3 regions of the Streptomyces sp. NBC_01142 genome follow, and region 3 is predicted to be linked to each of the others. Evidence: riboswitches for the same ligand, from Rfam matches in the RefSeq annotation. Region 3 holds a riboswitch; each other region holds the start of a gene.

What was found. Region 3 has a riboswitch for cyclic di-AMP ahead of OG883_RS08035 (M23 family metallopeptidase). Riboswitches for the same ligand answer to the same signal wherever they lie in the genome.
Region 1: another riboswitch for cyclic di-AMP. It lies ahead of OG883_RS12495 (M23 family metallopeptidase); the one in region 3 lies ahead of OG883_RS08035 (M23 family metallopeptidase).
Region 2: another riboswitch for cyclic di-AMP. It lies ahead of OG883_RS27905 (transglycosylase family protein); the one in region 3 lies ahead of OG883_RS08035 (M23 family metallopeptidase).

The regions. Positions count from the first base shown of each region.
Region 1 covers NZ_JAPEOR010000001.1:2,737,140-2,747,651, forward strand. The annotation lists gene OG883_RS12480 (alpha-galactosidase) at 1-752, shown strand, start outside; gene OG883_RS12485 (IS110 family transposase) at 813-2,009, shown strand; gene OG883_RS12490 (GH36 C-terminal domain-containing protein) at 2,017-2,166, shown strand; cyclic di-AMP (ydaO/yuaA leader) riboswitch at 2,934-3,089, shown strand; gene OG883_RS12495 (M23 family metallopeptidase) at 3,094-4,077, shown strand; gene OG883_RS12500 (SGNH/GDSL hydrolase family protein) at 4,271-5,062, shown strand; gene OG883_RS12505 (carbohydrate kinase family protein) at 5,161-6,039, opposite strand; gene OG883_RS12510 (TetR/AcrR family transcriptional regulator) at 6,133-6,753, opposite strand; gene OG883_RS12515 (Glu/Leu/Phe/Val dehydrogenase dimerization domain-containing protein) at 6,882-8,069, opposite strand; gene OG883_RS12520 (carboxymuconolactone decarboxylase family protein) at 8,242-8,811, opposite strand; gene OG883_RS12525 (PPOX class F420-dependent oxidoreductase) at 9,081-9,530, shown strand; gene OG883_RS12530 (MBL fold metallo-hydrolase) at 9,630-10,512, shown strand, end outside.
Region 2 covers NZ_JAPEOR010000002.1:2,303,216-2,313,727, reverse strand. The annotation lists gene OG883_RS27925 (SurA N-terminal domain-containing protein) at 1-33, shown strand, start outside; gene OG883_RS27920 (nucleoside triphosphate pyrophosphohydrolase) at 53-1,066, shown strand; gene OG883_RS27915 (cytochrome P450) at 1,063-2,298, shown strand; gene OG883_RS27910 (transglycosylase family protein) at 2,421-3,335, shown strand; cyclic di-AMP (ydaO/yuaA leader) riboswitch at 3,602-3,775, shown strand; gene OG883_RS27905 (transglycosylase family protein) at 3,779-4,462, shown strand; gene eno (phosphopyruvate hydratase) at 4,715-6,007, shown strand; gene OG883_RS27895 (septum formation initiator family protein) at 6,111-6,593, shown strand; gene OG883_RS27890 (DUF501 domain-containing protein) at 6,689-7,276, shown strand; gene OG883_RS27885 (Ppx/GppA phosphatase family protein) at 7,273-8,199, shown strand; gene OG883_RS27880 (NAD(P)/FAD-dependent oxidoreductase) at 8,578-9,963, shown strand; gene OG883_RS27875 (cyclopropane-fatty-acyl-phospholipid synthase family protein) at 10,261-10,512, shown strand, end outside.
Region 3 covers NZ_JAPEOR010000001.1:1,730,298-1,740,809, forward strand. The annotation lists gene OG883_RS08020 (DNA topoisomerase (ATP-hydrolyzing) subunit A) at 1-1,926, opposite strand, end outside; gene OG883_RS08025 (pitrilysin family protein) at 2,085-3,443, shown strand; gene OG883_RS08030 (pitrilysin family protein) at 3,440-4,828, shown strand; cyclic di-AMP (ydaO/yuaA leader) riboswitch at 5,057-5,221, shown strand; gene OG883_RS08035 (M23 family metallopeptidase) at 5,234-6,004, shown strand; gene OG883_RS08040 (GntR family transcriptional regulator) at 6,273-6,950, shown strand; gene OG883_RS08045 (HPr family phosphocarrier protein) at 7,133-7,414, opposite strand; gene OG883_RS08050 (GNAT family N-acetyltransferase) at 7,589-10,512, shown strand, end outside.

The DNA of each region.
Region 1 (10,512 bases), 1.0 Mb from region 3:
TCACGGACGCCGGCTGGCCCGGCGAGGAGTATCCGCAGAAGCTGTGGGTCGCGCATGTGCATGGGCTGTACGCGCTGCTGGACCGGCTGCGGGCCGCGCATCCCGGTGTCGCCTTCGAATCCTGCTCGGGCGGCGGCGGCCGGATCGACCTCGGGATCCTCTCCCGGACCGACCAGGTGTGGACCTCCGACAACACCGATCCGCTGGACCGGCTCGCCATCCAGGACGGCTTCACGCAGCTGCACCCGGCCCGGGTCATGGCGGCATGGGTCACCGACAGTCCCAACCTCCAGCTCAATGGCCGCGTCAGCACCCTGCGATTCCGCTTTGTCAGCGCGATGGCAGGAGTGCTCGGGGTCGGCGGCGATCTTGCGGAGTGGAGCGAGGAGGAGCTCGCCGAGGCGCGCGGCTGGGTGGATCTCTACAAGAAGATCAGGCCCCTCGTTCAGCACGGCGAGCTGCACCGGCTGCGGGCGCCCGAGGGCGGGCTCAGTGCCGTGCAGTACCTGCTCGGGGACGAGACCGTGGTTCTGGCCTGGCTCCAGGCGCAGCACTACGGAGAGCAGCCGCCGAGGCTCAGGCTGCTCTACCTTCTTGATCGGGTTGGTCCTCCCATTCGTAGGGTGAGGACACCCAGGGGTGTCGGGTGTGGCTATCAGGCTGCTGCCGACGGTGGCTTCCCTCGCTTCGCCGCCCGGCGCCCCACGACGACTCGGCCGCCGATTAGGAAGTGCGAACAAGTCGCTGAGTAGAGCAATGCCGGCGAGGTCGTCCGTGGTACGAACCGTACGAATACGCATGGCAGGAGCGCGATGAGCCGGATATGGGTGGGCATCGACAGCGGCAAGGGCCATCATCACGGCCTTGCGATGGACGCCGACAGCAAGACATTGCTCTCGCGGCGGGTCGCCAACGACGAGCCCGAGCTGCTGAAGCTGATCGGTGACGTCCTCGACCTGGCCGACGGCCGTCAGGTCACCTGGGCCATCGACATGACCGGGGGCGAGCCCGCGCTGCTGCTGGCCCTGCTGGTCAGCCACGGCCAGGAGGTCCTCTACATCCCCGGCCGCCTGGTCAACCGGGCCTCCGACGGCTACCGCGGTGAGGGCAAGACCGATGCCCGCGACGCCTACGTGATCGCCGACCAGGCCAGGATGCGCCGCGACCTGCGGCCCATCCGCCCCGGCGACGAAGCCGCCATCGAGCTCAAGCTGCTGACTGGACGCCGTGCCGACCTTGTCGAGGACCGCACCCGCGTGGTCAACCGCCTTCGCGGCACCCTGATGAGCATGTTCCCGGCCCTGGAACGGGCCCTGGACGTGACCAACGCCGGACCGCTCAAGCTGCTGACGGGCTACCAGACCCCGGCCGCGATCCGCCGCACCGGCACCTCGCGGCTGACCAAGTGGCTGGCCAACCGCAAGGTCCGTAACGCGAGGGCCCTGGCCGAGGCGGCGGTCGGGGCCGCCGAGCGCCAGCACACCTCGATCCCAGGGGAGAAGACCATCGCCAGGCTGGTCCACACCCTGGCCGAGGAGGTGATGACCCTCAACGAGCAGATCTCCGAGATGGACAAGCTCATCGAGGGCCGGTTTCGCGAGCACGAACTCGCCGACATAGTCCAAAGTGTTCCGGGCATCGGCACCGTGCTCGGTGCGGAGTTCCTCGCCGCCATCGGCGGCAGCCTCGACGAGTTCGACTCCCCGGACGCCCTGGCGGCCTTCGCCGGTGTCGCTCCCGCGCCGCGTGACTCGGGCAAGGTCAGCGGCAATCTCCACCGGCCCATGGCATACCACCGGCGATTGCAGCGGGTGTTCTACACCTCCGCGCTGGTCAGCATCCGATGCGATCCCAACTCCCGGAAGTTCTACGACCGCAAACGCGCCGAGGGGAAGAAACACGTCCAGGCCGTGCTCGCCCTCGCCCGCCGACGCGTCAACGTCCTATGGGCCCTGATCCGCGACCGACGGTGCTACCAGGTCGCACCCCCAGTGACACCGGCTGCTTGACAACAACATTAGGAAGCGCGGAATCGATCCCTCGGCGGCGTACGAATGCCTGGACACCAAAGCCGTCCACCGCGGAGCCGTACTGCTGCACCACGGACTGCACACCGGGCTGAAAGGTGACATGGACGCCACCGTGATCCGGCTGCGGCGCCGCTGACCGGGCCCGGGCCGTCACCGGCATTCTTCGCAGCAGGGAACCGGGCGTATCCCGCTCCAAGGAATTGCGGCGACTTCCGCGTCCGGCGCCCACCGAGATTTTCCCGGCGCCGATGAGCAATCCGGTCGCCACCGGCCCCGGTGGTCGGCATGTACGCGGAAAACGCCCGGCTGGATTTGCCCTCGGCGATACCGCATTCGCCACGACGGCCAGAAGGCTTCCGCGGGTCGTCCCGAGGACGGCCGTACAGGCTCGTCGCGACGGTGACCGACGTCACCCGCGGGCTGCTGCCGCCGGCTGCCCGACAGGGAGGCAGTGAAGGGTGATTCGTGGCGGTTTGTCCGATTTTGAGGTCGGGGTCCTTGCCCGTACGGAGGGGAGGTCATGGTCGAACCGGATGACCGCCCCGGTGAATTCCTGCGGTCATAGCAGGTATTGAGGCTTCGGGTGGCAAGTGGGGGTGAACGTCATTAAATGATGCTTCTGTCCGTATTGGACGATTCGACATAACGTGCCCCATCTACAAGGGAGATGGGGCCTGGCTCGTGAGCAGGATCATATCCGTGACGGTGTGTGGTGATTCTGTGGAGGCGAATTCCGTTGTCAGGGGGAAAGTTGGGCTGCTGAGTCCACGGAGGGTGACCGGAATTCTGCGGACATGTCACAGGGATCATTGGCCCGCGAATGTGATGGCTTGTACCCGCCCGACCGACTCGCTTACGGTCACCGTCAATCCGGACGGACCGCCTCATCCTGCCGCCGACCGGAATTCGAACCCACCCACGTGTGGCAGGAGCGGGGGACCCAGGTAGTACGCCGATTCCGGAGTTCCGGAGCGGCTTGGGGTGAAGTCGTGCAGCAGCGCGACCGGGCATCTCCAGCCCGAACCCGACAGCTCACCTCGCCGGCGCCGGAGAGGAATGCGCCATGCCCGCAAAGGGTAAGCACCGCCGTCCCAAGTCCAACCCGATCACCCGCGGATTCGTCGCCGCAGGTACGGGTGGCGCCGCCATCGCACTTCCGCTCATCGGTGCCACCGGCGCCCACGCGGCAGGCAGCACGACGCCCGCCGCCGCGCCGGAGAAGGCCGTGACCGCCTCCTCCTTCTCCTCCGCCTCCAGTGCCGCCGCGGCACCCGCGGCGCAGAAGAACGCCGCCCCCACCGTCTACTCCGTCGTCTCCGGCGACTTCCTGTCGAAGATCGCCGACGAGCACGACGTCCGCGGCGGCTGGCAGAAGCTGTACCAGGACAACCGTGAGGTCGTCGGTGACGACCCCTCGCTGATCCACCCCGGCCTCAAGATCACGATCGGTGCGAAGTCGAAGGCCAAGGCCCCGGAGAGGGCCGAGCCGAAGGCCGAATCGAAGCCCGAGTCGAAGCCCGAGCCGAAGCCCCGTTCGGAGAAGAAGGCCAAGTCCTCGCCCAACTCCGCCGCGGACTCGGCCTCGTCGTCCGCGCCGCAGCCCTCGTCCAATGACTCCGGCAGCGGTGCCGCGCGCGGCTCAGGCTTCACCGCCCCCGTCGACGGCGCGAGCATCAGCACCGCCTACCGTGCCTCCGGCGCCATGTGGTCCAGCGGCTATCACACCGGTGTCGACTTCGCCGCGGCCTCCGGCACCAGCGTCAAGTCCGTCGGTGCGGGCACCGTGGTCTCCGCCGGCTGGGGTGGCTCCTACGGCAACGAGGTCGTCATCCAGCACAGCGACGGCAGCTACTCGCAGTACGCCCACCTCTCCTCCCTCTCTGTCTCCTCCGGCGAGAGCGTGACCGGCGGCCAGCAGATCGGCCTCTCCGGCTCCACCGGAAACTCCAGCGGCCCGCACCTGCACTTCGAGATCCGCACCGGTCCCAGCTACGGATCGGACGTCGACCCGCTTGCCTACCTGCGCCAGCACGGCGTGTCCATCTGACGTCTGCTCACCTCTCTGACGTCTGGTCACCGCTCTGCGCTGACGACTTCTCCCCTCGCGCCGCCGTCCCGTGGTGCGAGGGGAGTCGTCGTATTCCGGGTTGGTCGAAACTTGACCGGTGGTATAGATCACCCCTCGTCAACCCCTCCTTACGGTCGCGTAGGTCACATCCATAAGGGAAAGATGTGGTCTTGTGGCAGACGATTCGAGAACAGGGAAAAATGGCATATTCGGGTCGTACGCGGCGATTGGTGACAGTTTCACCGAAGGTGTCGGAGACCCGGGCCCCGATGGGATGTACGTCGGCTGGGCGGACCGTTTCGCGGTCCTGCTCGACGACCGCATGCCGGAGCACACCTTCAGGTACGCCAATCTCGCGGTACGCGGCCGTCTTCTCGACCAGATCGTCGAGGAACAGGTCCCCAGGGCAAGGGAACTCGCCCCGGATCTGGTGACGTTCTGCGCGGGCGGCAACGACATCATCCGGCCCGGCAGCGACCCCGACGACGTCGCGGAGCGCTTCGAACGGGCGGTCGCCGACCTCGCCGGTGCGGTCGGCACCGTCATGGTGACCACCGGCTTCGACACGCGCGGAGTGCCGGTCCTGCGCCATCTGCGCGGCAAGATCGCGACATTTACCGCGCATGTACGGTCCATCGCCGACCGCTACGACTGCCCCGTCCTCGATCTGTGGTCGCTCAAGTCCGTGCAGGACAGGCGTGCTTGGGACAGCGACCGGCTGCATCTGTCACCCGAGGGCCACACTCGGATCGCGCTGCGCGCCGCCCAGGTACTCGGGCTCGACGTGCCGGCCGACCCCGACCAGCCGTGGCCGCCCCAGCCGCCGCGCGGCGCGCTCGACGTGCGTCGCGACGACATCCAGTGGGCGCGCGAACATCTCGTGCCGTGGATCGGGCGCCGGCTGCGCGGCGAGAGCTCCGGCGACCATGTCGAGGCCAAGCGCCCGAACCTGCTGCCCCTGTGACAGCCGGCGTGCGGGGTGCGGCAGACCTGTCCCGCTGACCGGGCGCACGGCCCGGCCCCGGGGCGGTCGAAGCGGAGCGAGGCGTACGAACCAGCGCGTCAGGCCCCGGCGGCCGACAACAGCTCGGCCTGGCCGATCGGCGTACTGCCCTCTCCCGTACAGGCATACGCACCCGCCACCGCGCCGAGGCGGGCGCTCTCCTCCAGGCCGAGGCCGGACAGCCTGCCGTACAGAAAGCCGCAGACGTAGGCGTCGCCCGCGCCGTTGGAGTCGACCACCGGGGCCGGCGGAGCGGTCGCCGGGATGGGGCGCGGGGTGCTGCTGCCGTCGCGGGTGAGGAGATACGAGCCGCCCGCGCCCGCCGTCGCCACCACCGCCTGCGCCCGCCCCTCGCGCAGGATCTCCCGCATCACCGACGCTATGCGCTCGCCCGCGCCCGCCGCGCTGAGGAAGACCAGGTCCGAGCGGAGCGCGAACTCCCGGTGGTGGTCGGCCAGTCCGTCCCAGTCGTGCAGATCGGTGGAGACCGGGACGCCCAGCGCCTCGATGTCGTCGTAGAGGAACCGGGTGAAGTTCGTGATCGAGAGATGTACGTGGCGGGTACGCCGCAGATGAGGGAGATAGAAGTCCCGCGGCATCCGCAGGTCCGCGGGATCGCGGGCGTCGTAGAAGGACATCCGGCGCCCCGAGGAGTCGACGAGATTGACCGCGCGCCGCGTCCCGGCCGGGGAGATGAGCGGCTCGAAGTCCACGCCGCCCGCGGCGAGATGCTCACGGACCTGCCGACCGGGCCAGTCGTCGCCGATGTAGTCGAGGAAGGTGACATTCAGCCCGAGGGCCCGGCAGCCCAGGGCCACGTTGCCACCGGTGTGGCCGGGCCATTCGCGGATCGGGCCCACCCCGACGGAGTCGGCGAGCGGAACCGGCAGGGAGTCGACCCGGACGACCGAGTCCACCCCACTGCCCCCGATGACCAGCACCCCGTGAGGGAGATGGTCCGTCTGCTGATGTTGCGGCTGCTGAGACACAGTTACCCAGTATGGGGGTGCGGGTGGGATCCCGGGGGCCGTTCAGCGTGCGGCAGCGGTGAGCGCGGCGCGGTCGAGGCCGAGTTCGCGGGCGAGCGCGTCGTCGGTCCACTCCAGCATCGCGGCGCGCGACAGTGACCCCGCGTACGAAGTCATCTGCACGGCCAGCCCGTCCAGAAAGGCCGTCAGCCGCCAGGCAACGGACGCCGGATCCTCGCAGCGGAACTCACCCGCCGCCGCGCCCTCCGCGATGACCTCGGTCAGCGCGGCCTTCCACTGCTGGTCGAGATCGCGGGCGACCTCCCGCAGGGCCGGCTCGCGCAGCGCGGCCGCCCAGCCCTCGATCCACAGCCGCCAGCCTTTGGCATGCCCCGTCGGCGCGTACCAGCGGACCGCGGTACGCAGTCGGCGCAGGGCGGAGGTGCGGCGGCCCAGCAGTTTGCGCAGATGTGCGAGGTCGCCGTCGGCGGCGTAGGTGAACGCGGCCGCGACGAGCTTCTCCTTGGTCGAAAAGTGGTAGAGCACCAGGGCGTTGCTCACCCCGAGGGCCGACGCGACGTCGGCGATCCGCACGGCGGCCACACCTCGGGCCTCGATCTGTTCGACGGCAGCGCTCAAAAGCTCCTCACGCCGCTCCGCCACGCTCAACCGCACTCTTGTCACGTCGTCACCCTACACAGCGATCTTGGATACCGGCCCTCTGCTGGGCGAGACGCAGGAAGGGGCCGCCCGGGCGGAAGTTCAGCAGGTCCGTTCCCGGGTCTTCACCCCGTGGACGTCGCACGACGCCGTCATCGGTACCAGCCGAACCGCTCGGTGATGGCCGGAAGACGGTCGGCGACGATCGCGTGTGCGGCGGCCCGCGGAGTCGTCCCGTCCGCCTCCGCGCGGGCCAGCATCTGACCGATCAGCGCGCGCATGGAACGACGGGTGTACGTGAACGCCTCGTCCGCGTCGGCGCCGATGTCCCCGAACAGGGTCCACCACCACCACGCGTTCGTACCGGAGTTGACGACGACGTCCGGCAGGACGGTGGTGCCGCGACGGGCGAGCAACTTTTCCGCCTCCGGCAGGACCGGCATGTTGGCCGCCTCGACGATCCAACGGGCCGTGATCTGCGCCTGATTGACGGTGTCCACGGCGTACGAGACGGCAGCCGGCACCAGCACCTCCGCGTCGACCGACAGCCAGGCGTCGCCCGCGAGCTCCACATCGTCGTGCCGCAGGGCGGCGCGGTCGACGGTCCCGTACGAGTCACGGGCCGCGAGCAGCGCATCGACATCGAGCCCGGCCGGGTTCGCGACAGTGCCCTTGACATCGGCGACGGCGACGATCTTGAGTCCGGCGCGGGCGAGGAACCGGGCGGTCGCCCCGCCCATCGTGCCAAGGCCCTGGACGGAGACCCGCGTTCCCTCGTACGCCATTTCCGCCCGGTCGAGCGCCACCAGGACCGACTCGGCGACGCCGCAGCCGCCGACGAGCTCGTCGAGCCCGATGCCGTCCACCTCGACGGCGAAGGCGTCCGCGAGCCGTCGGCGCGCTGCCGCCTCGTCGTCGAGCAGCGGGTAGACCGCCTGGACGGGCGAGGCCAGACCGGCTTCGGCGGCAGCCCTGTCGACGATGTCCTGGGAGAGGCCGAGGTCTTCGCCGGTGGTCCACATGGTCTCGACGTACGGGCGCACGGCACGCAGGAAGCGGACCAGGATCCCGTACGCCCGCGGGTCCTGCGGGTCGCAGTCGATACCGCCCTTGGCGCCGCCGAGCGGGATGTACCGGACCGACGGGTCCTCCGCGTTGTAGTGGAGGGCCTCCTTCATGGTCATCCCGCGCGCGAGGCCCGCCACCTCCTCCAGCGTGCAGCCCTCGCGCATCCGCAGCCCGCCGCTGGCGACCCCGCGCACAAGGCGGTCGATGACCAAGTGGCCCTGGCGGTCGGTGACGTGGTCGGTCCAGGTGAGCGAGATCAGGGGAGTGGTCATCGGCGATCTCCTCGGGAACGGTGATCACGGGCACGCCGGCTCCGGGCGCGCCGACCACCGGGTGACTGAATCGCCAGTCAGTATCGGGAGTTGCCTCACCTGCTGTCAACATGATCGTCAACAGAGCGCTCCGCACCGGGAGGGCCCGACGGGCCGGGGCGGGGCCCGCGTGTCAGCGCACGGCGGCGCGCGGACCGTCCGGGATCTCGCAGTGGTCCTTGAAGCCCTGGCTGGTCAGTCCGAGCGCGGTGTTCATCCGTGAGCGCAGGTTCTCCACCGCCACCATTGCGGTCAGCTCGACGAACGCGGGCTCGCCGAGCGCCGTGAGCAGCCGCTCCGCCAGCTCGTCCTCGACCTGGGGCGGGTTCGCGGTCATCGCCTCCGCGTACTCCATGACATCGCGCTCCAGAGAGGTGTAGCTGTCGCTGTCGCGCCACACCGGCACATCGTGCAGCTTTCGGGTGTCCATACCGCGCCGACCGCTCTCCCAGTGGCCGAAGTCCATGCACCAGCTGCACCCGATCGACGCCGCCGTGGTCATCACGGCCAGTGTCTTGAGATCGGCGTCGAGCTGGTTCCACCTGGCCAGCGACTGCTCGAAACGGAGATCGCTCCAGAGCACCCGGGGGTTGTGGGCCAGCGCCCGGGCCGGGTCGAGGACCTTGCCGTACGTGCGCTTCGAATACCACTCCGTGGCGCGGAACAGGAGCGAACGGCGTGGAGTGAGCGAGATGCGGGCCATGACGGGCCTCCTCGGGGCGTGATCGTTCTGCTGTCATGCGTACGACGGTGTGCTGTCACGCGTACGACGGATGGCGCCCTGTGGGATGTGACATCGGGGAGACACGAATGTCCGGGGACACCGGAGCACCCGGTACGCCGGTAGGCCAGGACACCGGAGCATCCGGAGTGCCGGGACATCGAAGCCCCCGGACCCCGGACCCCGGGAGCACCGGGAACATCGGGAGCACCCGCAGGAACACCGGGGCGGGGGCAGACGTTGCTGTGGTCATGACGGAGAACGCAGACCGGGCCGCGCAACAGGACGCCCTGCTGAAACTGCTCGCCGAGTACGACGGAGGGGTGCTGGTCACCCTCAAGAGGGACGGCAGGCCCCAGCTGTCCAATGTGAACCACGTGTACTACCCGGACGAGCGGACCATCCGGGTGTCGATCACCGACGACCGGGCCAAGACCAGGAATCTGCGCCGCGACGCCCGTGCCGGCTACCACGTGACCAGTAGCAACCGCTGGGCGTGGACCGTTGTGGAGGGCACTGCCGAGCTCTCCCCGGTCGCCGCCGATCCCTACGACGCCACCGTCGAGGAGCTGATCACCCTCTACCGCGACGTGCAGGGCGAGCACCCGGACTGGGACGACTACCGGCGGGCGATGGTCGACGACAAACGCCTCGTACTGAGGCTGCGTATCGAACGGGCCTATGGACAGCCCGGGGGATGAGCCCCGGCCCTCCGGCATCGCCCAGGGCCGGAAGGGGCCCGTTCTCCCGCTGTCGGACCCCCCGCACATAATGGAAAGACCCGAACACCTGGAGGTGCTGTGACCGGCGCTGGTTCCACCCACTCGCTGAGGTCCCGGCTGCGTGCGCTGCGACCTGCCGCCTTCGGGGCCGATCCCGACGGGGAGCGGATGGAGCGGATCCGCCGCTCGCCGAACTTTGCCGACGGAGTCTTCCAGAACCCCGTGGGGGCCAGGACCAGGCCGTCCGGTGCCTCCATGAAGGAGTTCGTCAAGATCTACTTCCAGAAGGAGGCGCGGGCACGCAGATCCCCGATCCGCTCTGTGCCCGTCCATGCCACCACGCTCGCCGACATCGCGAAGCCTCCGGCCTCGGGACTGCGGCTCACCTGGATGGGACACTCCAGCGTCCTCGCCGAGATCGACGGGCGGCGGGTGCTCTTCGACCCGGTCTGGGGCGATCGCTGTTCTCCCTTCGCCTTCGCAGGCCCCAAGAGGCTGCACCCCGTGCCCGTGCCGCTCGCGGCCCTCGGCACGGTCGATGTCGTCGTGATCTCCCACGACCACTACGACCACCTCGATCTGCCCACCATCCGCGCCCTGGCCTCCTCGGCCACCGTCTTTGCGGTGCCGCTCGGCGTCGGCGCCCACCTCGAGCGCTGGGGCGTGCCCGCCGACCGCCTGCGCGAGCTGGACTGGAACGAGTCGACGGAGGTGGCCGGCCTCCGGCTGACCGCCACCCCGGCGCGCCACTTCTGCGGTCGCGGGCTGCGCAATCAGCAGCACACGCTCTGGGCGTCCTGGGCGGTAGCGGGCCCCGAGCACCGGATCTACCACAGCGGTGACACCGGGTACTTCCCCGGCTTCAAGGACATCGGCGCCGAGCACGGCCCGTTCGACGCCACCATGATCCAGATCGGCGCGTACAGCGAGTACTGGCCCGACATCCACATGACGCCCGCGG
Region 2 (10,512 bases), on a different contig from region 3:
AAGGAGCAGGAGCCCGTCGAGGCGGGTGCGTAGCGCAGGGTAGTTTCGACGGGTGAGTACAGAAGCACCCGCCGCCGGCCGCATCGTTCTGCTGACCGCCAGCCATCGCGTCGCACCCGGACTGCTGTCCTGGCCCGCATGGCAGACGCTGCACGCCGCGGACCGGGTGGTGTGCGCCGACGAGGCGCACCCCCAGCTGCCGTATCTGCGCGAGGCAGGCATCACCGTGGAGCACACCGCGCTCACCGCCGAGGAGCTGGTGGACGCCTGTGCCGGGAGTACCTCCCGGGCCGGGGGCGCCGGGGCCGAGGGCCCTGGGGAAGGGCGGACCATCGTGGTTCTGCCCTCCGGCGAGGGCGACCGGGCCCTGACCGACGGGCTGGCCCGGCTGGCCGGCTCCGGCCGGGTGCAGATGCCGGACCTGGAACTGCTGCCCGGCTCGTACGACCTGCCCGGCGCCCGTCTCCTCGACCTCGTCCAGGTCATGGACCGGATCAGGCGCGAGTGCCCCTGGTCCTCGCAGCAGACGCACGAGGGACTCGCCAAGTACGGCATCGAGGAGGCGTACGAACTCGTCGAGGCCATCGAGGACGGCGACCGCGACGAGCTGCGCGAGGAGCTCGGGGACGTACTCCTGCAGGTCGTCTTTCATGCGGCCATCGCGCAGGAGGACGAGGCCGAGCCGTTCTCCATCGACGACGTCGCCGGGACGATCGTCGAGAAGCTGATCCACCGCCACCCGCATGTCTTCGGCGACGCGACCGCCGAGACACCGGAGGAGGTCCGGGAGCACTGGCTCCGTACGAAGGCGATCGAGAAGCAGCGCGACTCGGTGACCGACGGCATCCCGCTCGGCCAGCCCGGCCTCGCGCTGGCGGCCAAGCTGGCTTCGCGGGTACGGACGGCGGGCCTCGAGGTGCCGCTGCCCGCCGGCGAGGGCATCGGGTACGCCCTGCTCGCACTCGCCGTCCGCGCGGAGGCGAACGGCGAGGACCCGGAGGCCGCCCTGCGCGCCGCCGCCCGCGCCTACCGGGACGCGGTCCGTGCCGCCGAGGGGCAGGAGTGAGCGCTCGGCCGGAGCTGTTCACCTGGGAGTTCGCCACCGATCCGTATCCGGCGTACGCCTGGCTGCGCGAGCACGAGCCGGTGCACAGAGCGACACTGCCCAGCGGGGTCGAGGCATGGCTGGTGACGCGGTACGCCGATGCCAGGCAGGCTCTCGCCGACCAGCGGCTGTCGAAGAATCCGGCGCACCACGCCGAGCCCGCGCACGCCAGGGGGAAGACGGGAATCCCGGGCGAGCGCAAGGCGGAGCTGATGACGCATCTGCTGAACATCGACCCGCCCGACCACACGCGGCTGCGGCGGCTCGTGTCGAAGGCGTTCACCCCGCGCCGGGTCGCCGAATTCGCCCCGCGGGTGCAGGAGTTGACCGACCGGCTCATCGATGGATTCATCGAGAAGGGGGAGGCTGACCTGATTCACGAGTTCGCGTTCCCGCTCCCCATCTATGCCATCTGCGACATGCTCGGTGTCCCGCGCGAGGACCAGGACGACTTCCGCGACTGGGCGGGCATGATGATCCGTCACGGTGGCGGGCCGCGCGGCGGAGTTGCCCGCTCGGTGAAGAAGATGCGCGGCTATCTCGCGGAGTTGATCCACCGGAAGCGGGTGGAGCCGGGTGACGACCTGATCTCCGGGCTGATCCGCGCCAGTGACCACGGCGAGCACCTCACCGAGAACGAGGCCGCGGCGATGGCCTTCATCCTTCTCTTCGCGGGCTTCGAGACGACGGTCAATCTCATCGGCAACGGGGTCTACGCGCTGCTGCGCAACCCGCAGCAGCGCGAGCGGCTCCAGGCCTCCCTGGCAAAGGGGGAGAGCGGTCTACTCGCCACCGGTGTCGAGGAGTTGCTGCGCTACGACGGGCCCGTGGAGCTCGCGACCTGGCGGTTCGCGACCGAGCCGCTCACGCTCGGCGGGGAGCGGATCGCGGCGGGCGATCCCGTACTGGTCGTCCTCGCGGCCGCGGACCGGGACCCGGAGCGCTTCACCGCTCCGGACACCCTCGATCTCTCCCGGCGCGACAACCAGCATCTGGGGTACGGGCACGGCATCCACTACTGCCTCGGCGCGCCGCTCGCGCGACTGGAGGGACAGACCGCACTCGCGACGCTGCTCAGCAGAATGCCGGACTTGAGGCTTGCGGGCGATCCGGCCGATTTGCGGTGGCGTGGGGGGCTCATTATGCGTGGATTGCGCACGCTGCCGGTGGAGTTCACCCCTTCGCGCATCTGACGTATATCTGACGCTGCGTCAAAACTGTGACTTCCGCGTGATCTCCGCTGTATCGACTTGTGACTCGCGTTCGATGCGGCTACCTTCACCGTCGTCTCGGCAGTTACGCGAAAGGCAACCGCATGCGCTCCGGCAATGGCCGTCATCGTCGTCCCCGCCAGGCTCCGGCCCTCGTCGTCGCGGCAGGGGTGACGGGATCGGCCATCGCGATCCCGCTGCTCGGCGCGACCTCGGCGTCCGCCGCCGACGCCTCCATGTGGGACCGCGTCGCGGAGTGCGAGAGCGGCGGCATGTGGAGTGCCGACCTTGGCAACGGGTACTACGGCGGGCTGCAGTTCTCGCAGGAGACCTGGCAGAGCTTCGGCGGTACGACGTACGCGCCCCGAGCCGATCTCGCCAGCCGCTCCCAGCAGATAGCGGTCGCGGAGAAGATCCTCGCCGCGCAGGGCCCCGAGGCGTGGCCCAGCTGCTCGCCGATCGCCGGGCTGACGGACGACGGTGCCGACACCGGCGTCGACCCGGGCGGCCTGCCGTCGGATGGGCAGAGCACTCCGGCGAAGCCGTCCGCCCCCGCCGGGTCGGCCACACCCGAGAAGGCCACCGAGCCCTCCGGGTCCGCTGAGCCGTCGACCGAGCCCTCGCCCGCCGGGTCGGACACGCCCAAGAAGGCCACCGAGCCGGCCAGGCCCGCCGAGTCGGCCGCACCCGACTCCGCCGAGGCGGGCACGGATGCCGGCAGCGGCAAGCACCGCGGCGGGCCCGCCCCGGAGAAGGTCGAGCCGGGCAATACGGACAATGAGCGCGAAACGGGTCGTCATGCCTCGCGAGGTGACGGTCCGGCGCGTGACACGGCCGGCGTCGCGGACGTCGATCCCGGCGAGTACACCGTCCGCCCCGGCGACAGTCTCTGGGCCATCGCCGACGAGCGTGAGGTGCCCGGCGGCTGGTCCGCGATCTACGAGGCGAACGAGCAGGCCCTCGGTGCGGATCCCGACCTCATCCTCCCTGGCCAGAGCCTCGATCTGGACCTGAAGTAGCGGCAGTTCGCGGTCTTATGTCCGGTTCTGTGTAAGTGAGACAAGGGTCTCTTTGCCCCAACTGGTGCAGCTTGCCCGGCGGAACCGCTGCTTCCGCCCCTCACCTGCGGAAACGAGAGTTCCCCGAGTGGCGAGATGGGTGTTTTCTCCCCGATGTTCCTCTTTTGAACATCGGGGAGCGCTGTGTTTACGGTCGGAACCGCTCGCCACCGCGGGCACCACTGACCGTCACGCCGAATCCTGCCGTCGGTCGGGGGGAGTACTCGTCGCTCAGAGCGCCGAAGGCAGGAGCGGGGGACCCAAGGTAAGCGCCGGACCCGGCCGTTGAGGATGAACGGCCGATCACGGCTTGGGGTGAAGCTGCGCGCTGGACGCGCGGCCGGGCAACTCACTTGGCCCGAACCCGACAGCTCACCTCGTAGGCGTCGGTGAGGAGAAGTTCCATGCTGCGTTTCAGCAATGGCAAGCACCGTCGCCCGACCGTTTTCCATCGCGCTTCCCGTATCGCCGCGCTCGCCGGTGTCGCCGGTGCGGCCGTGGCCGCCCCGCTGCTCGGCGCGACCTCCGCCTCCGCCGCGACCACGTCCGAGTGGGACCAGGTCGCCCAGTGCGAGGCCGGCGGCAACTGGTCCATCAACACCGGCAACGGCTACTACGGCGGCCTGCAGTTCTCGTCCTCCACCTGGGCCGCGTACGGCGGCACCGCCTACGCCGCGTCGGCCGACCAGGCCTCCAAGTCCCAGCAGATCGCGGTCGCCGAGAAGGTCCTGGCCGGCCAGGGCAAGGGTGCCTGGCCGAGCTGTGGCGTGGGCCTGTCCAACGCCGCCAACGACGGCGGCTCCGCCGAGCCGTCCCAGGCCCCGGCCCCGGCTCCCGCCCCGGAGCGCGCCGAGGCCCCGACCACCCGCTCCGAGCGCGCCGAGGCCCCCGCCCCGGCCGCGAAGCCCGCCGCCAAGGGCTTCGAGAAGGGCGACGGCGAGTACAAGGTCAAGGCCGGCGACACCCTCGGCACGATCGCCGAGGAGAAGAAGGTCGAGGGCGGCTGGAAGAAGCTGTTCGACCTGAACAAGGACATCGTCGACGACGCCGACGTGATCTACCCGGGCCAGCAGCTCCACCTGAGCTGACCCCCGGGCCCCAGAGCCCCCCGGTCCGGCGCCTATTCCCCCGTACGCGCCGGGCCGGGGTTTTGCCTGTCAGCGGCACGCGAACCCATTACCGGCAGGTAGGTTCGGTGCGCTTTCTCCCGTACGCGGCTGTTCATGCGCTTTTTCGTCCCAGGGGGCGGGCATCGGCCGGCTGATGTCCCGGAGCCGGTTAGGCTCTTGCCGCAAGGCCAATGAGACCCTGCACCTCATAGCGTCACATCCCATAAGGAGATGCTCGTGCCGTCCATCGACGTCGTCGTAGCCCGGGAAATCCTGGACTCCCGAGGCAACCCCACGGTCGAGGTCGAGGTTGGCCTCGACGACGGCAGCACGGGTCGTGCTGCTGTTCCCTCCGGCGCCTCCACCGGTGCGTTCGAGGCTCTCGAGCTCCGCGACGGTGACCAGAACCGCTACCTCGGCAAGGGTGTCGAGAAGGCCGTCCTCGCCGTCATCGAGCAGATCGGCCCGGAGCTCGTCGGCTACGACGCCACCGAGCAGCGCCTGATCGACCAGGCGATGTTCGACCTGGACGCCACCCCGGACAAGTCCTCCCTCGGCGCCAACGCCATCCTCGGCGTCTCCCTCGCCGTGGCGCACGCCGCCTCCGAGGCCTCCGACCTGCCGCTCTTCCGCTACCTCGGCGGCCCGAACGCGCACCTGCTGCCCGTTCCGATGATGAATATCCTCAACGGTGGGTCGCACGCCGACTCCAACGTGGACATCCAGGAGTTCATGATCGCGCCGATCGGCGCGGAGTCCTTCTCCGAGGCCCTGCGCTGGGGCGCCGAGGTCTACCACACCCTCAAGTCCGTCCTGAAGACCAAGGGTCTGTCCACCGGTCTCGGTGACGAGGGCGGCTTCGCGCCGAACCTCGACTCCAACCGCGCCGCCCTGGACCTCATCCTCGAGGCCATCAAGCAGGCCGGTTACGTCCCGGGCAAGGACATCGCGCTCGCGCTCGACGTCGCCGCGTCCGAGTTCTACAAGGACGGCTCGTACGAGTTCGAGGGCAAGTCCCGCTCGGCCGCCGAGATGACCGAGTACTACGAGGAGCTCGTCGCGGCGTACCCGCTCGTCTCCATCGAGGACCCGCTCTTCGAGGACGACTGGGCCGGCTGGAAGGTCCTCACCGACAAGCTGGGCACCAAGGTCCAGATCGTCGGCGACGACCTCTTCGTCACCAACCCGGAGCGTCTGGCCCGCGGCATCGAGGACGGCGCCGCCAACGCGCTGCTCGTCAAGGTCAACCAGATCGGCTCGCTGACCGAGACCCTGGACGCCGTGGAGCTCGCGCAGCGCAGCGGCTTCAAGTGCATGATGTCCCACCGCTCCGGCGAGACCGAGGACGTCACCATCGCCGACCTGGCCGTCGCCACCAACTGCGGCCAGATCAAGACCGGCGCCCCGGCCCGCTCCGAGCGCGTCGCCAAGTACAACCAGCTGCTGCGCATCGAGGAGATCCTCGACGACGCCGCGGTGTACGCCGGGCGCAGCGCCTTCCCCCGGTTTCGCTCGTCGAACTGATTGAGCGGGGCAAGGGCTGAGCGCTAGCCAGTCGTACGTACGTCCCCGGCCGCGGTCCCGTACCGTGTCCGGGGACGTACGCGCGTAATGGGAGGGCGAGACCATGGCACGCAGAGGGGACCGGGACCGGTTCTCCACAGCGACCAGCCTGCGGCTGCTCGGTGAGCAGACCGCCGCCCGCGTCTACCGTTCCCAGAACCGCCGGCAGGCCCGCCGCTCCCGGCTCACCGGCCGGGCGGCCTTCCTTGCGCTGATCGTCTGCTCCCTGGTTGTCGCGCTCGCGTATCCGATGCGTCAGTACGTCTCCCAGCGTGCCGACATCGCCGACCAGGAGCGCCGCATCGACGAGGCCCGGGAGGTGGTGGAGCAGCTCCGGGACGAGAAGGCGCGCCTCCAGGACGACATGTACATCCAGCGGCTGGCCCGTGAGCACCTCCATCTCGTGCATCCGGGGGAGACCGGCTACATCATGATCGGCTCCGAGGCCGCCGAGAGGCGCCGTTCCGAAGAGGGGGCGGCGGACCGCCCCTGGTACTCGAACGTCTGGGACGGCGTCGACAAGGCCGACCGCAAGCAGCACCCGTAACCCCGAGCACCACCCGTGGCGCACGTAGCCCCCGTTGAACCGCAGATCCGCAGGATCCGCAGAACCCCAGAGCAGCAGAAGCGAACAAGGCAGGCATGGAAACCCCTCCTCCCACCACCGACCCGACCGAGCCGACCGACGCGGACATCGCCGCGTTCAAGGAGCAGCTCGGCCGCCCGCCGCGCGGTCTGCGCGCGATCGCGCATCGCTGCCCGTGCGGACAGCCGGATGTCGTCGAGACCGCTCCGCGCCTCCCCGACGGCACCCCGTTCCCGACGCTGTACTACCTGACCTGCCCGCGGGCGGCGTCGGCGATCGGCACGCTCGAGGCGAACGGCGTCATGAAGGAGATGACCGAGCGTCTGGCGAACGACCCGGAGCTGGCCGCCGCGTACCGCGCCGCTCACGAGGACTACATCGCGCGCCGCGACGCCATCGAGGTGCTGCAGGGCTTCCCCAGTGCGGGCGGCATGCCCGACCGCGTGAAGTGCCTGCATGTTCTCGTCGGCCACTCGCTGGCGGCCGGCCCGGGCGTCAATCCGCTGGGCGACGAGGCGATCGCCATGCTCCCCGAGTGGTGGAGCAAGGGGCCGTGCGTGACTCCGTGCGCGAGCGTCGGGGAAAACGCAAAAGAAGACGCAGAAGACGCAGCAGAAGACCTGGGACAAGGGGACAAGCAGTGACCCGGGTCGCCGCGATCGACTGCGGTACGAACTCCATCCGCCTCCTCGTCGCCGATGCCCACCCCGATACGGGGGAGCTGGTCGACCTCGACCGGCGGATGACCATCGTCCGGCTGGGCCAGGGCGTGGACCGGACCGGGAGGCTCGCGCCCGAGGCGCTGGAGCGGACCTTCGCGGCATGCCGTGAGTACGCCGCCGTGATCAAGGAGCACGGCGCGGAGAAGCTCCGCTTCGTGGCCACCTCCGCCTCGCGCGACGCCGAGAACAGGGACGAGTTCGTGCGCGGGGTGCTGGGCATCCTGGGTGTCGAGCCCGAGGTGATCACCGGGGAGCAGGAGGCGGAGTTCTCCTTCACCGGCGCCACCAGGGAGCTCACCGGGCGCACCGATCTGCCCCAGCCGTACCTGGTGGTGGACATCGGCGGCGGCTCGACGGAGTTCGTCGTCGGCGAGGAGCACGTCAGGGCCGCGCGGTCCGTGGACATCGGCTGTGTACGGCTGACGGAGCGGCACGCGCCGAGCAGCCCGGCGACCCCGGCGCAGATCTCCGCGATACGCGCCGACGTCGAGGCGGCGCTCGATCTGGCCGAGCAGACGGTGCCGATCGACGAGGCGCGGACGCTGGTCGGGCTCGCGGGTTCGGTGACCACGGTGGCCGGGATCGCGCTCGGCCTGGACGCGTACGACTCGGCGGCGATCCATCACGCGCGGATCTCCTACGAGCAGGTCCAGGACGTCACCGGCATGCTGCTGAACTCCACCCACGACGAGCGCGCGGCGATCGGTGTGATGCACCCGGGCCGGGTCGACGTCATCGCTGCGGGGGCGCTGGTACTGCTCACGATCATGCAGCGGATCGGGGCCCGGGACGTGGTCGTCAGCGAGCACGACATCCTCGACGGGATCGCCTGGTCGATCGTCTAGGGCCCGCCCGGGGACCGGCTGGCGGCCGCTTCACGGCTGCCTCGCAACGAACTTCGTGAAGTTCTTCACAAGGAAAAGGTCCCTGATGGGGGCCGTGAGGGGTGGAAAGCCCCCCGCCGCTCCTCCATTGGGCTCAGGCGCGCGCATTCCGGACGGTACCGGGCGCGTTGCGGGGGCGGTCACGGGACCGGTGGTCCACCTCGGGTTGGCCCTTAGGGGCCAGCTCACGAGGGGCGAACAGCGTTTGCCTTTACACCGTGGTCCCCCTGTGGCGCCATGACCTCGGTCACGTGGGCCGCGCAGTGTAGCAGAGCGGTGTAGGGACCTTGTGAAGGGGCTCACGAGCACCCCCTCCGAGGGGGGTGGATACTCGATGGCATGAGCACCACGGAGCGTCCCAGGATCCTCGTAGTAGGCGGTGGGTACGTAGGCCTGTACGCAGCTCGACGCATTCTGAAGAAGATGCGTTACGCGGAAGCGACCGTCACGGTCGTGGACCCGCGCTCGTACATGACGTACCAGCCCTTCCTCCCCGAAGCCGCCGCCGGCAGCATCTCGCCGAGGCACGTCGTCGTACCGCTGCGACGCGTTCTGCCCAAGGCCGAGGTGCTCACCGGTCGCGTCACGACCATCGATCAGGACCGCAAGGTCGCCACCGTCGCGCCGCTGGTCGGCGAGGCGTACGAGCTGCCCTTCGACTACCTGGTCGTCGCGCTCGGCGCGATCTCCCGTACCTTCCCGATACCCGGCCTCGCCGAGCAGGGCATCGGCATGAAGGGCATCGAGGAGGCCATCGGCCTGCGCAACCACGTACTCGAGCAGCTGGACAAGGCCGACTCGACGACCGATGAGGACGTCCGCCGCAAGGCGTTGACCTTCGTCTTCGTGGGCGGCGGCTTCGCCGGTGCGGAGACCATCGGCGAGGTGGAGGACCTGGCCCGCGACGCGGCCAAGTACTACTCCAACGTCAAGCGCGAGGACATGCGCTTCATCCTGGTCGACGCCGCGGACAAGATCCTTCCCGAGGTCGGGCCGAAGCTGGGCAAGTACGGCAAGGAGCACCTGGAGGGCCGCGGGGTCGAGGTCTACCTCTCCACCTCGATGGACTCCTGCGTGGACGGCCACGTGGTGCTGAAGAACGGCCTCGAGGTCGACTCCAGCACGATCGTGTGGACGGCCGGCGTGAAGCCGAACCCGGCGCTGGCCCGCTACGGCCTGCCGCTCGGCCCGCGCGGCCACGTGGACTGCAGCGAGAAGCTCCAGGTCCAGGGCACCGACTACATCTGGGCCGCGGGCGACAACGCCCAGGTCCCGGACATCGCCGCCCGCAAGGCCGGCGTCGAGAACGCCTGGTGCCCGCCGAACGCCCAGCACGCGCTGCGTCAGGCGAAGATCCTCGGCGACAACGTCATCTCGGGCATGCGCGGCTTCCCGCAGACGACGTACAGCCACGCCAACAAGGGTGCGGTGGCCGGGCTCGGCCTGCACAAGGGCGTCGCGATGATCGTCATGGGCAAGGTGAAGATCACGCTCAAGGGCCGGCTCGCCTGGTACATGCACCGTGGCTACCACGGCATGGCGATGCCGACCTGGAACCGCAAGATCCGCGTCTTCGCCGACTGGACCCTGGCGATGTTCCTCAAGCGTGAGGTGGTCTCCCTCGGCGCGATGGAGACGCCGCGTGAGGAGTTCTACGAGGCGGCCAAGCCGGCCCCGGCGGTCACCCCCGCCAAGGCGGAAGCCGAAAAGGCGAAGGCCTCCTAGTCCCGAGCACTGCCCCGAAGGGGCCGCCCGCCATCCGTGGTGCGGGCGGCCCCTTCGTCATGCGCGGGCAGCAACTCCCCACCCGCACACCTCTCGGGGCATCCTGCCCTTTTTGGGGCACGTAGCCGCCGTAAGGGGTATGTGAGGTACTCCACACGCCACAACATGCCTTTGTCACGGCATTGCGTGATGTCGGGAAGCACGCAGGGTGGTCGCATTGTTCACTGAAGTGCACCGCGCAGCCACGCCGCGTGGTGTGGAGCATTTCTGGGATCCACCGTCACGGAGGTGTGTGCCATGGCCGACGCCGCGCTGCGGCTGACCACTCTTGCCGAGGAGTTGCTGGGGGCCCCGCTCCCGGTCCGTATCCGGGCCTGGGACGGCAGCGAGTCCGGGCCCCCAGGCGCTCCCACCCTCGTCATCCGGCACCGGCGCGCGCTGCGCCGGCTGCTCTGGAGGCCGGGTGAGCTCGGGCTCGCCCGGGCCTGGGTCGCCGGGGAGATCGACATCGACGGCGATCTGTACACCGCCCTCGGTCTGCTCGCCGGG
Region 3 (10,512 bases):
CTTGTTGGAGGGGTAGTCGGGCACGACCCGCTTGACGACACCCTGCAGCGTGCCGAGCGCGAGGCCCGGTGAGGACTCGTCGAGTGTGGTCAGACAGACGAGCGTCTCGTCCGCCTCCAGGGAGAGGAACTCCGAAAGCGGCGCCCCGCCCGAGAGGTTGGGCGCGGACGCCGTGTCCGGCAGCTGCGGCAGATCGATCACCGAGACCCGCAGCAGCCGCCCGGTCGACGTCACCGCCCCCACATCACCGCGCTGCGTGGCCGGCACAGCGGAGACGATCACGTCGTGCTTGGTGCGCTTTCCGGCCTCGTCCGTCAGGGGCCGGCCATTGGCCGTACGCGCCAGTAGTCCGGTCGAGGAGAGCAGCACCCGGCACGGGTCGTCCGCGACCTCGAGCGACGCCGCCGCCACGGGCGTGCCCGCCGACTCCAGGAGGACCGTGCGCCGCTCGGTGCCGAACTTCTTGGCCACCGCGGCCAGTTCGGTCGAGACCAGCTTGCGCAGCTCGGTGTCCGAGTCCAGGATCCCGGTCAGCTCGTCGATCTCGCCGGTCAGGCGGTCGCGCTCGCTCTCCAGCTCGATCCGGTCGAACCTGGTCAGCCGGCGCAGGGGAGTGTCCAGAATGTACTGCGTCTGGATTTCGCTGAGCGAGAAGTGCTCGATCAGCCGCTCCTTGGCCTGCGCGGAATTGTCACTCGACCGGATGAGACGGATGACCTCGTCGATGTCGAGCAGCGCGACGAGCAGGCCCTCGACCAGGTGCAGCCGGTCGCGCCGCTTGGTGCGCCGGAACTCGCTGCGCCGGCGCACGACCTCGAAGCGGTGGTCGAGATAGACCTCCAGCAGCTCCTTGAGTCCGAGGGTGAGCGGCTGGCCGTCCACGAGCGCCACGTTGTTGATACCGAAGGACTCCTCCATCGGCGTCAGCTTGTAGAGCTGCTCCAGCACGGCCTCCGGAATGAAGCCGTTCTTGACCTCGATGACCAGACGCAGACCGTGCGCACGGTCGGTGAGGTCCTTGACATCCGCGATGCCCTGGAGCTTCTTCGAGGAGACCAGATCCTTGATCTTCGCGATCACCTTCTCCGGCCCGACGGCGAAGGGCAGTTCGGTGACGACCAGACCCTTGCGGCGCGCCGTGACGTTCTCCACGGAGACCGTCGCGCGGATCTTGAAGGTGCCGCGGCCGGATTCGTACGCGTCCTTGATGCCGGTCAGACCCACGATCCGGCCGCCGGTCGGCAGGTCGGGCCCGGGGACGAAACGCATCAGCGTCTCGAGGTCCGCGCCCGGGTGCTTGATCAGATGGCGGGCGGCGGCGATGACCTCGCCCAGATTGTGCGGCGGCATGTTCGTCGCCATGCCGACCGCAATCCCCGACGCGCCGTTGACCAGCAGGTTCGGATACGCGGCGGGGAGCGCCACGGGCTCCCGCTCCTGGCCGTCGTAGTTCGACTGGAAATCGACGGTGTCCTCGTCGATCGACTCCGTCATCAGGCTGGTGGCATCCGCCATCCGGCACTCGGTGTACCGCATCGCGGCCGGCGGGTCGTCGTTGCCGAGGGAGCCGAAGTTGCCATGGCCGTCGACCAGCGGCAGGCGCATCGAGAACGGCTGTGCCATCCGCACGAGGGCGTCGTAGATCGACGCGTCTCCGTGCGGGTGCAGCTTACCCATGACCTCGCCGACGACGCGGGCACACTTCACATAGCCGCGGTCGGGGCGCAGGCCCATTTCGTTCATCTGGTACACGATCCGGCGGTGCACCGGCTTCATTCCGTCACGTGCGTCCGGCAGGGCCCGGGAGTAGATCACCGAGTACGCGTACTCGAGGAAGGAGCCCTGCATTTCGTCCACGACGTCGATGTCGAGGATCTTCTCCTCGAAATCGTCCGGCGGCGGGGTCTTCGTGCTGCGGCGGGCCATCGCGGCTGCTGCTCCTTCGCGTACCAGGTCTGAACTGACGCCGACCATTGTGGACCGTCCCACTGACAACGCCGACCGCGACCCGGGAACTTCGCCAGGTGTCACTGCGCTTGCATACAGTGGCAGGACTTCTCCGTATCGCGATCGAAGGGACGTACATGCCCATGGGTCACACGGCCACAGCGCAGGCCGGTTCCGGCGGCCTGACAGCGACTGAGCACCGGCTGGACAACGGCTTGCGCGTGGTGCTCTCCGAGGACCACCTGACCCCGGTCGCCGCGGTCTGCCTCTGGTACGACGTCGGTTCGCGCCATGAGGTCAAGGACCGTACCGGCCTCGCTCACCTCTTCGAGCACCTGATGTTCCAGGGCTCCGGCCAGGTCAAGGGGAACGGCCACTTCGAGCTGGTGCAGGGGGCCGGCGGCTCGCTGAACGGCACCACCAGCTTCGAGCGCACCAACTACTTCGAGACCATGCCCACGCACCAGCTCGAGCTGGCGCTCTGGCTGGAAGCCGACCGCATGGGCTCGCTGCTCGTCGCGCTCGACGACGAGTCGATGGAGAACCAGCGCGACGTCGTCAAGAACGAGCGCCGCCAGCGGTACGACAACGTTCCGTACGGCACGGCCTTCGAGAAGCTGACCGCCCTCGCCTACCCGGAGGGCCACCCGTACCACCACACCCCGATCGGCTCGATGGCCGACCTGGACGCGGCGACCCTCGAGGACGCGCGCGCCTTCTTCCGTACGTACTACGCGCCGAACAACGCCGTGCTGTCGGTCGTCGGGGACATCGACCCGGTGCAGACGCTCGCCTGGATCGAGAAGTACTTCGGCTCCATCCCCTCCCACGACGGCAAGCAGCCGCCGCGCGACGGCTCGCTCCCGGAGAACATCGGTGAGCAACTGCGCGAGGAGATCCACGAGGAGGTACCGGCCCGGGCGCTGATGGCCGCCTACCGGCTGCCGCACGACGGAACGCGCGAGTGCGACGCCGCCGACCTGGCGCTCACCGTCCTGGGCGGCGGCGAGTCCTCGCGGCTGCACAACCGCCTGGTGCGCCGTGACCAGACGGCCGTCGCGGCCGGTTTCGGCCTGCTGCGGCTGGCCGGCGCGCCTTCGCTGGGCTGGCTGGACGTCAAGACGTCCGGCGGTGTCGAGGTGCCGCAGATCGAGGCAGCGGTCGACGAGGAGCTGGCGCGGTTCGCCGCCGAGGGGCCCACGGCCGAGGAGATGGAGCGCGCGCAGGCCCAGTTGGAGCGCGAGTGGCTCGACCGGCTGGGCACGGTCGCCGGCCGCGCCGACGAACTGTGCCGGTATGCCGTGCTGTTCGGCGACCCGCAGCTGGCGCTGACCGCCGTCCAGCGGGTGCTGGACGTCACCGCCGAGGAGGTGCAGGCGGTCGCCAAGGCCCGGCTGCGCCCGGACAACAGGGCGGTGCTGGTCTACGAGCCCCTCTCTGCCGACGACAGCGACGAGAACGCCGAGAACGACGAGCACGAGGGGGCGGACCAGTGACCGACGCTGCCGTGACCATGGACTTCCATCCGCAGCCGACGGCCGGTACTGCCCGGCCCTGGGCGTTCCCGGCCCCCGAGCGCGGCGCGCTGGACAACGCGCTGACCGTGCTGCGCTGCCACCGCCCCGGCCAGCAGGTGGTGGCCGTCGAGATCTCCCTCGACGCCCCGCTCGATGCCGAGCCCGAGGACCTCGACGGCGTTGCCACGATCATGGCGCGCGCTCTGTCGGAGGGAACGGACAAGCACACGGCGGAGGAGTTCGCCGCCGAGCTGGAGCGCTGCGGCGCCACTCTCGACGCGCACGCCGACCACCCCGGTGTCCGTGTGTCGCTGGAGGTCCCGGTCTCCAGGCTGCCCAAGGCGCTCGGTCTGCTCGCCGAGGCACTGCGTGCGCCCGCCTTCGCCGACAACGAGATCGAGCGGCTCGTACGCAACCGGCTGGACGAGATCCCGCACGAGAGTGCCAACCCGGCCCGCCGGGCCGCCAAGCAGCTGTCCAAGGAGCTCTTCCCGGCCTCCCTGCGCATGTCGCGCCCCCGCCAAGGTTCGGAGGAGACCGTGGCGCGGATCGACGCCCCGGCCGTACGGGCCTTCTACGAGGCGCATGTCCGGCCCGCCACCGCCACCGCGGTGATCGTCGGCGATCTCACCGGCGTCGACCTGGACGCCGTGCTCGCCGACACCCTCGGCACCTGGACCGGCAACACCGCGGCGCCCCGCCCCGTACCGCCGATCACCGCCGACGACACCGGCCGTGTGGTGATCGTGGACCGGCCCGGCGCCGTACAGACGCAGCTGCTCATCGGCCGCACCGGCCCGGACCGCCACGACCGCGTCTGGCCGGCGCTGGTGCTGGGCACGTACTGCCTCGGCGGCACCCTCACCTCTCGGCTGGACCGCGTCCTGCGCGAGGAGAAGGGCTACACCTACGGCGTACGGGCCTTCGGCCAGGTGCTGCGTTCCGCCCCCGACGGGACGGGTGCCTCGATGCTCGCCATCAGCGGCTCCGTGGACACCCCCAACACCGGACCGGCACTGGACGACCTCTGGAAGGTGCTGCGCACCCTCGCGGCCGGGGGGCTCACCGACGCCGAGCGCGATGTCGCCGTGCAGAACCTGGTGGGCGTCGCCCCGCTGAAGTACGAGACGGCGGCATCCGTCGCGGCCACGCTCGCCGACCAGGTCGAGCAGTACCTCCCGGACGACTTCCAGGCCCAGATGTATGCACGCCTGGCAGAGACCGGCACGGTCGAGGCGACGGCCGCGGCCATCAGTGCCTTCCCGGTGGACCGTCTGGTGACGGTGCTCGTCGGCGACGCGTCGCAGATCGAGGAGCCGGTCAGGGCGCTGGGCATCGGCGAAGTGACCGTTGTCACAGGATGATTGATCGCCCCGGCGGTCGGCCGAAGCGGCGAACAACCTGAAGAAGCAAGCGGAACCCCGGCGTCAGGTGCGATGTCGGGGTTCCGTCTTATGTCCGCTTTGCGGGAGAGGTTGCCTGTCTGCCCTGTGGCGTGCGCTACAAAACGGCCTGTCTGTTTGGCGATTGAAAGACGGCCCGCCTAGCGTCGGTCCGGCTGTCCGCCAGTAGCCCGCCGCATCCGCGGCATCGGGCAGCCATCGCCGAGTCCCCGTCAGGCGCGAGCCTGGGGAGCCGGGGACCCATTCAGTCCCTGGGGTGAATCGGACGCCTTCGCACCCGTGCGGAGGGGCCCGTAGGAGACCTTCCTGCTCCGAACCCGTCAGCTAACCCGGTAGGCGAGAAGGAAGGAAAGGATCAGCCACTTCATGGCGTTCACCCGTGCCACCGGGAAGCACCGTGCCCCGAGCCGGATGTCGCGCAGGAGCGCGAACATCGCCGGCGTCGCGGCCCTCGCCACCACCGGCGTCATCGGAACCCTCGCTTCCCCGGCGCTGGCCGCCGACTCCGACGCCACCGGCGTCGAGGACACCGGCCTGACCCAGGTCGTGGCCGCCGACTCCCTCGCCGACCAGATAGCCGACCAGGCCGAGGCCCAGGAGCGGGAGGCCGCGCAGGCCGCCGCCAAGGCGAAGGCCGAGGCTGAGGCGAAGCGCAAGGCCGAGGCCCGCGCCAAGGAGGCCCGCGAGGCCAAGGAGCGCGCCGCCCGCGAGGCCGAGCGCAAGCGTCTGAACTCCTTCCAGCTCCCCGTCTCCGGTTCGCAGGTCACCACCGGCTACCAGGCCGGCGGCTCGCTCTGGTCCTCCGGCAGCCACTCCGGCGTGGACTTCCGTGCCCCGTCCGGCAGTTCGGTCGTGGCGGTCGGCTCCGGCACCGTCGTCGAGGCCGGCTGGGGCGGCTCGTACGGCAACAACATCGTGATCAAGATGAACGACGGCTCCTACACGCAGTACGGCCACCTCGCGTCCATCGGCGTCTCGGTCGGCCAGAGCGTCACCCCGGGCCAGCAGATCGGCGTCTCCGGCTCGACCGGCAACTCCACGGGCCCGCACCTCCACTTCGAGGCCAGGACCACCGCCGAGTACGGCTCCGACATCAACCCGGTCGCGTACCTGCGCGCGCACGGCGTCAGCGTCTGACCCGCTCCTGCCTGATGCGGAACCCGCGTGGTGCTGCACCCGCCTGATCCGCGCTCCGTGTGATCCTGCGTTCCGACCGAAGGCCCCGGCTCACCGCCGGGGCCTTCGGCGTGTGCGGCCCGCGGGCATCGGTGCTCCCGGCGCAGTCCTGGCCTGAAGATATCCGTGGATTCCGGTCTGCCATCGGAAAATCTGCCTCACTGCAATAGAGTTACCGAACAGGCATCAATGGGCTGCGTTTCGCGCGGATTAAAGCGGAGGTTCGGTCATGCGCATTCCCGCGCACTCGGTATGCACGGCGATTCGCGACGACATCGTCTCCGGTGTATTCGACCGCGGCAGTCGGCTCGCCGAGGAGCAGCTGGCCCGTCGCTACGGCGTCTCCCGGGTCCCCGTGCGTGAAGCCCTGCGCACCCTGGAGTCCGAGGGGTTCGTCACCACGCGCCGCCATGCCGGTGCCTGCGTCGCCGAACCCACCGAACAGGAGGCCGCCGACCTCCTGGAGATCCGGATGCTGCTGGAGCCGCTGGGAGCGGCCCGCGCCGCCCAGCGCCGTACCGAGGCGCATCTCAAAGTCCTGCGCGGCCTGGTCAGACTGGGGCAGGAACGCGCTCGCCGCGGTCAGGGCGAGGATCTGCGCTCCCTGGGTGCCTGGTTCCACGAGACGCTCGCCCAGGCCTCCGGCAGCCCCGGGCTGACCGCCCTGCTCACCCAGCTGCGGCACAAGATCGCCTGGATGTACGCCGTGGAGCAGCCCGCCCACCCGGTCGAGTCGTGGGCCGAGCACGGCGCGATCGTGGACGCCGTGGCGCGCGGCGACGGGGAACGGGCCCGGGCGCTGACGGCCCTGCATGCCGAACGGGCCGCCGCCGCCCACCGGCTGCGCCGCCAGGAGCGGGTGAGGACTTCGCAACATGCCGTACACACGGCGAGCGTCCGGCATTAACAGCCGCGCCGTATACAAAAGGGGAGATATTCGCGGGAGCTCTATTCTGCTGCCCGAATTCATTTGACAAGGCCATGGGCCGAGACTTCCCGGCCGTGGATTGGGACCCGGAAAAGAACAGAGCCGTGGTGCCCCGAATTCGGGACACCACGGCTCTGCCGGGGCTTAATCAATGAGCCGGATCAGACGGTCTCGGGAAGCTCGTCGAGCCCCTCGGCGACCAGCTTTGCCAGACGGTCCAGGGCGGCGTCGGCGCCGTCCCCGTCGGAGGCGAGCACGATCTCCTCGCCGCCCTGCGCGCCCAGGCCGAGCACCGCGAGCATGGAGGCGGCATTGACAGGGTTGCCGTCAGCCTTGGCGATCGTCACGGGGACGCCGGCGGCCGTGGCGGCACGGACGAAGATGGAGGCGGGGCGGGCGTGAAGGCCCTCGGCCCAGCCGACATTGACGCGGCGCTCAGCCATGGTGTTGCCCTTCAAGTCTTGGCACGTACTAGCGGTTGTCTAGACCAGTCTCTCATGTGGTGCGGCGTGCTCCATGCCGACCTCGGAGCCGCAGCTGTCCGGCCGTCGGCCCTCCTCAGAGTGCCCCGCACCAACGGCCCCCGCGACCGGTGACTCGGCCGTAGGCTTTCTCCCATGCAGCCTCCGCCGGAGCAGGATCAGCACCACGCCTACCCCGATCACTGGGAGGCGGACGTGGTGCTGCGCGACGGCGGCACCGCGCGCATCAGGCCCATCACCACCGAGGACGCGGAGCGGCTGGTCAGCTTCTACGAGCAGGTCTCGGACGAGTCCAAGTACTACCGGTTCTTCGCGCCCTACCCCCGGCTCTCCGCCAAGGACGTCCACCGCTTCACCCATCACGACTACGTGGACCGGGTGGGTCTTGCGGTCATGGTGGGCGGCGAGTTCATCGCCACCGTCCGCTACGACCGGATCAACGCACAGGGCCGGCCCGCCAGTGCCCCCGCCGACGAGGCCGAGGTCGCCTTCCTGGTCCAGGACGCCCACCAGGGGCGCGGCGTCGCCTCCACCCTGCTCGAGCACATCGCCGAGGTCGCCCGCGAGCGCGGCATCCGGCGCTTCGCCGCCGAGGTGCTGCCCGCCAACAACAAGATGATCAAGGTGTTCCGGGATGCGGGCTACACCCAGAAGCGCAGCTTCGAGGATGGCTCCGTCCATCTGACCCTCGATCTCGAACCGACCGCCGAGTCCCTCGCGGTCCAGCGCGGCCGCGAGCAGCGCGCGGAGGCCCGCTCCGTGCAGCGCCTCCTCGCTCCGGGTTCGGTCGCCGTCGTCGGCGTCGGCCGCGCACCCGGTGGCGTGGGCCGCACCGCGCTGCGCAACCTTCTCGAGGCAGGGTTCACCGGCCGTACGTACGCCGTGAACCGCGCCTTCGCCGAGGACCAGGGCGAGGTGGACGGCGTCCCGGCCTTCCGCTCGGTCGGGGAGATCGGGGAGGCGGTCGACCTCGCGGTCGTCGCCGTCCCGGCCGACCGGGTGCCGGAAGCGGTGGCCGACTGCGGCGAGCACGGCGTCCAGGGCCTGGTCGTCCTCACCGCCGGATACGCCGAGAGCGGCGCCGCGGGCCGGGAACGCCAGCGCGACCTGGTGCGGCAGGCACGCTCGTACGGGATGCGGATCATCGGACCGAACTCCTTCGGCATCATCAGCACCTCGGACACCGTCCGCCTCAACGCATCCCTCGCCCCCGAGTCCCCGGCACGCGGCCGCATCGGTCTGTTCACCCAGTCCGGCGCGATCGGCATCGCCCTGCTGTCGGGCCTGCACCGGCGTGGCGCCGGCCTGTCGTCCTTCATCTCGTCGGGTAACCGCGCGGATGTGTCCGGCAATGACTTCCTGCAGTACTGGTACGAGGACCCGGACACCGATGTTGTCCTGCTGTACCTCGAATCGATCGGCAATCCACGCAAGTTCACCCGCCTCGCCCGGCGTACGGCGGCGGTGAAGCCGGTCGTCGTGGTGAAGGGGGCCCGGCACAGCGGCAGCACGCCTCCCGGGCACGCGGTGCCGGTGACCCGTATCCCCGACGCCACGGTCGGGGCCCTGCTCCGCCAGGCGGGCGTGATCCGGGTCGACACCGTCACCGAACTCGTCGACGTGGGCCTGCTGCTGGCCGGCCAGCCCCTGCCCGCAGGCCCGCGCGTGGCGATCCTCGGCAACTCCGAGTCCCTCGGCCTCCTCACATACGACGCCTGTCTCGCGGAGGGCCTGCGTCCGCGGCCGCCCCGCGACCTCACGACGGCCGCGACGCCCGCGGACTTCCGCGCCGCCCTCGCCGATGCCCTGCGGGACGACGGCTGCGACGCGGTGGTGGTGACGGCGATCCCGTGGGTCGGCGAGAACGGCGTCACGGAATCAGGTGACGGCGAGGTGCTGGCGGCGTCCCTGCACGAGGCGGCCATGGCGTCCCCCGCCAAGCCGGTGGCGGTGGTCCATGTGGAGATCGGGGGGCTGGCCGAAGCCCTGGCGGCAGCGTCGAGCACGGTGACGCGGACCACCGAGGACGGAGGCACACGGGCCACCGCGCACGCGGTCGCTGCGGCCCCCCACACCGTCGCCGGGACCTCGGCCCCCCACACCGTCGCCGGGGCCGGGGCCCCGCACACCGCCACGCCGCTTCCGACCGCCCCCACCCGTCGCCCGCCGGCTCCGACCGCATCCCCCGTTTCGGCAGCCGACCGCTACGCGGCCCCGGCCCCCGCGACGGGTCCCCACCCGGCCCGTATCCCTGCCTACCCCGCCGCCGAGCGTGCCGTCCGCGCTCTGTCCGAAGCCGTGAAGTACGCCCAGTGGCGCCGGCAGGCCGCCGAGCCCGGAAAGGTCCCCGAGTACGAGAACATCGACGAGACCGGGGCCGCCGCCCAGATCGACGCCCTCATCGCCGAGGTCACCGACCCCCGAGGCATCACCCTCGACCCCGCCGCCGCCCACGAGCTCCTGGGCCGGTACGGCATCTCCGTACGGCCTGCCCTGCCCGCGCCCGGCCCCGACGCCGCCGTGGAAGCCGCCGACCGCCTCGGCTACCCCGTCGCCCTCAAGACCACCGCCCCGCATCTGCGCCACCGCGCCGACCTCGGCGGCGTACGGCTGGATCTGGCCAACGAGCCCCAACTGCGTCAGGCGTACCGGGAGTTGACCGATGTCCTCGGCAAGCCCGAGGAGCTCCAGCCCGTCGTCCAGGCGATGGCCCCGCGCGGCGTGGACACCGTCGTACGCGCCGCCATCGATCCCGCTGTCGGCGCCGTGCTCTCCTTCGGGCTGGCCGGCGCGGCCTCCGAGCTGCTCGGCGACACCGCGCACCGCCTCGTCCCCGCCACCGACCGTGATGCCGCCGAGCTGATCAGGTCCATCCGGACAGCGCCGCTGCTCTTCGGCTGGCGAGGCTCCGCGCCCGTCGACACCCCGGCCCTCGAAGAGCTGCTGCTGCGCGTGTCACGATTGGTCGACGACCATCCGGAAGTGGTCGCGATCAGCCTCGAACCGGTCGTTGTCGCTCAGTCCGGCCTCTCCGTACTCGGCGCATCCGTGCGGCTCGC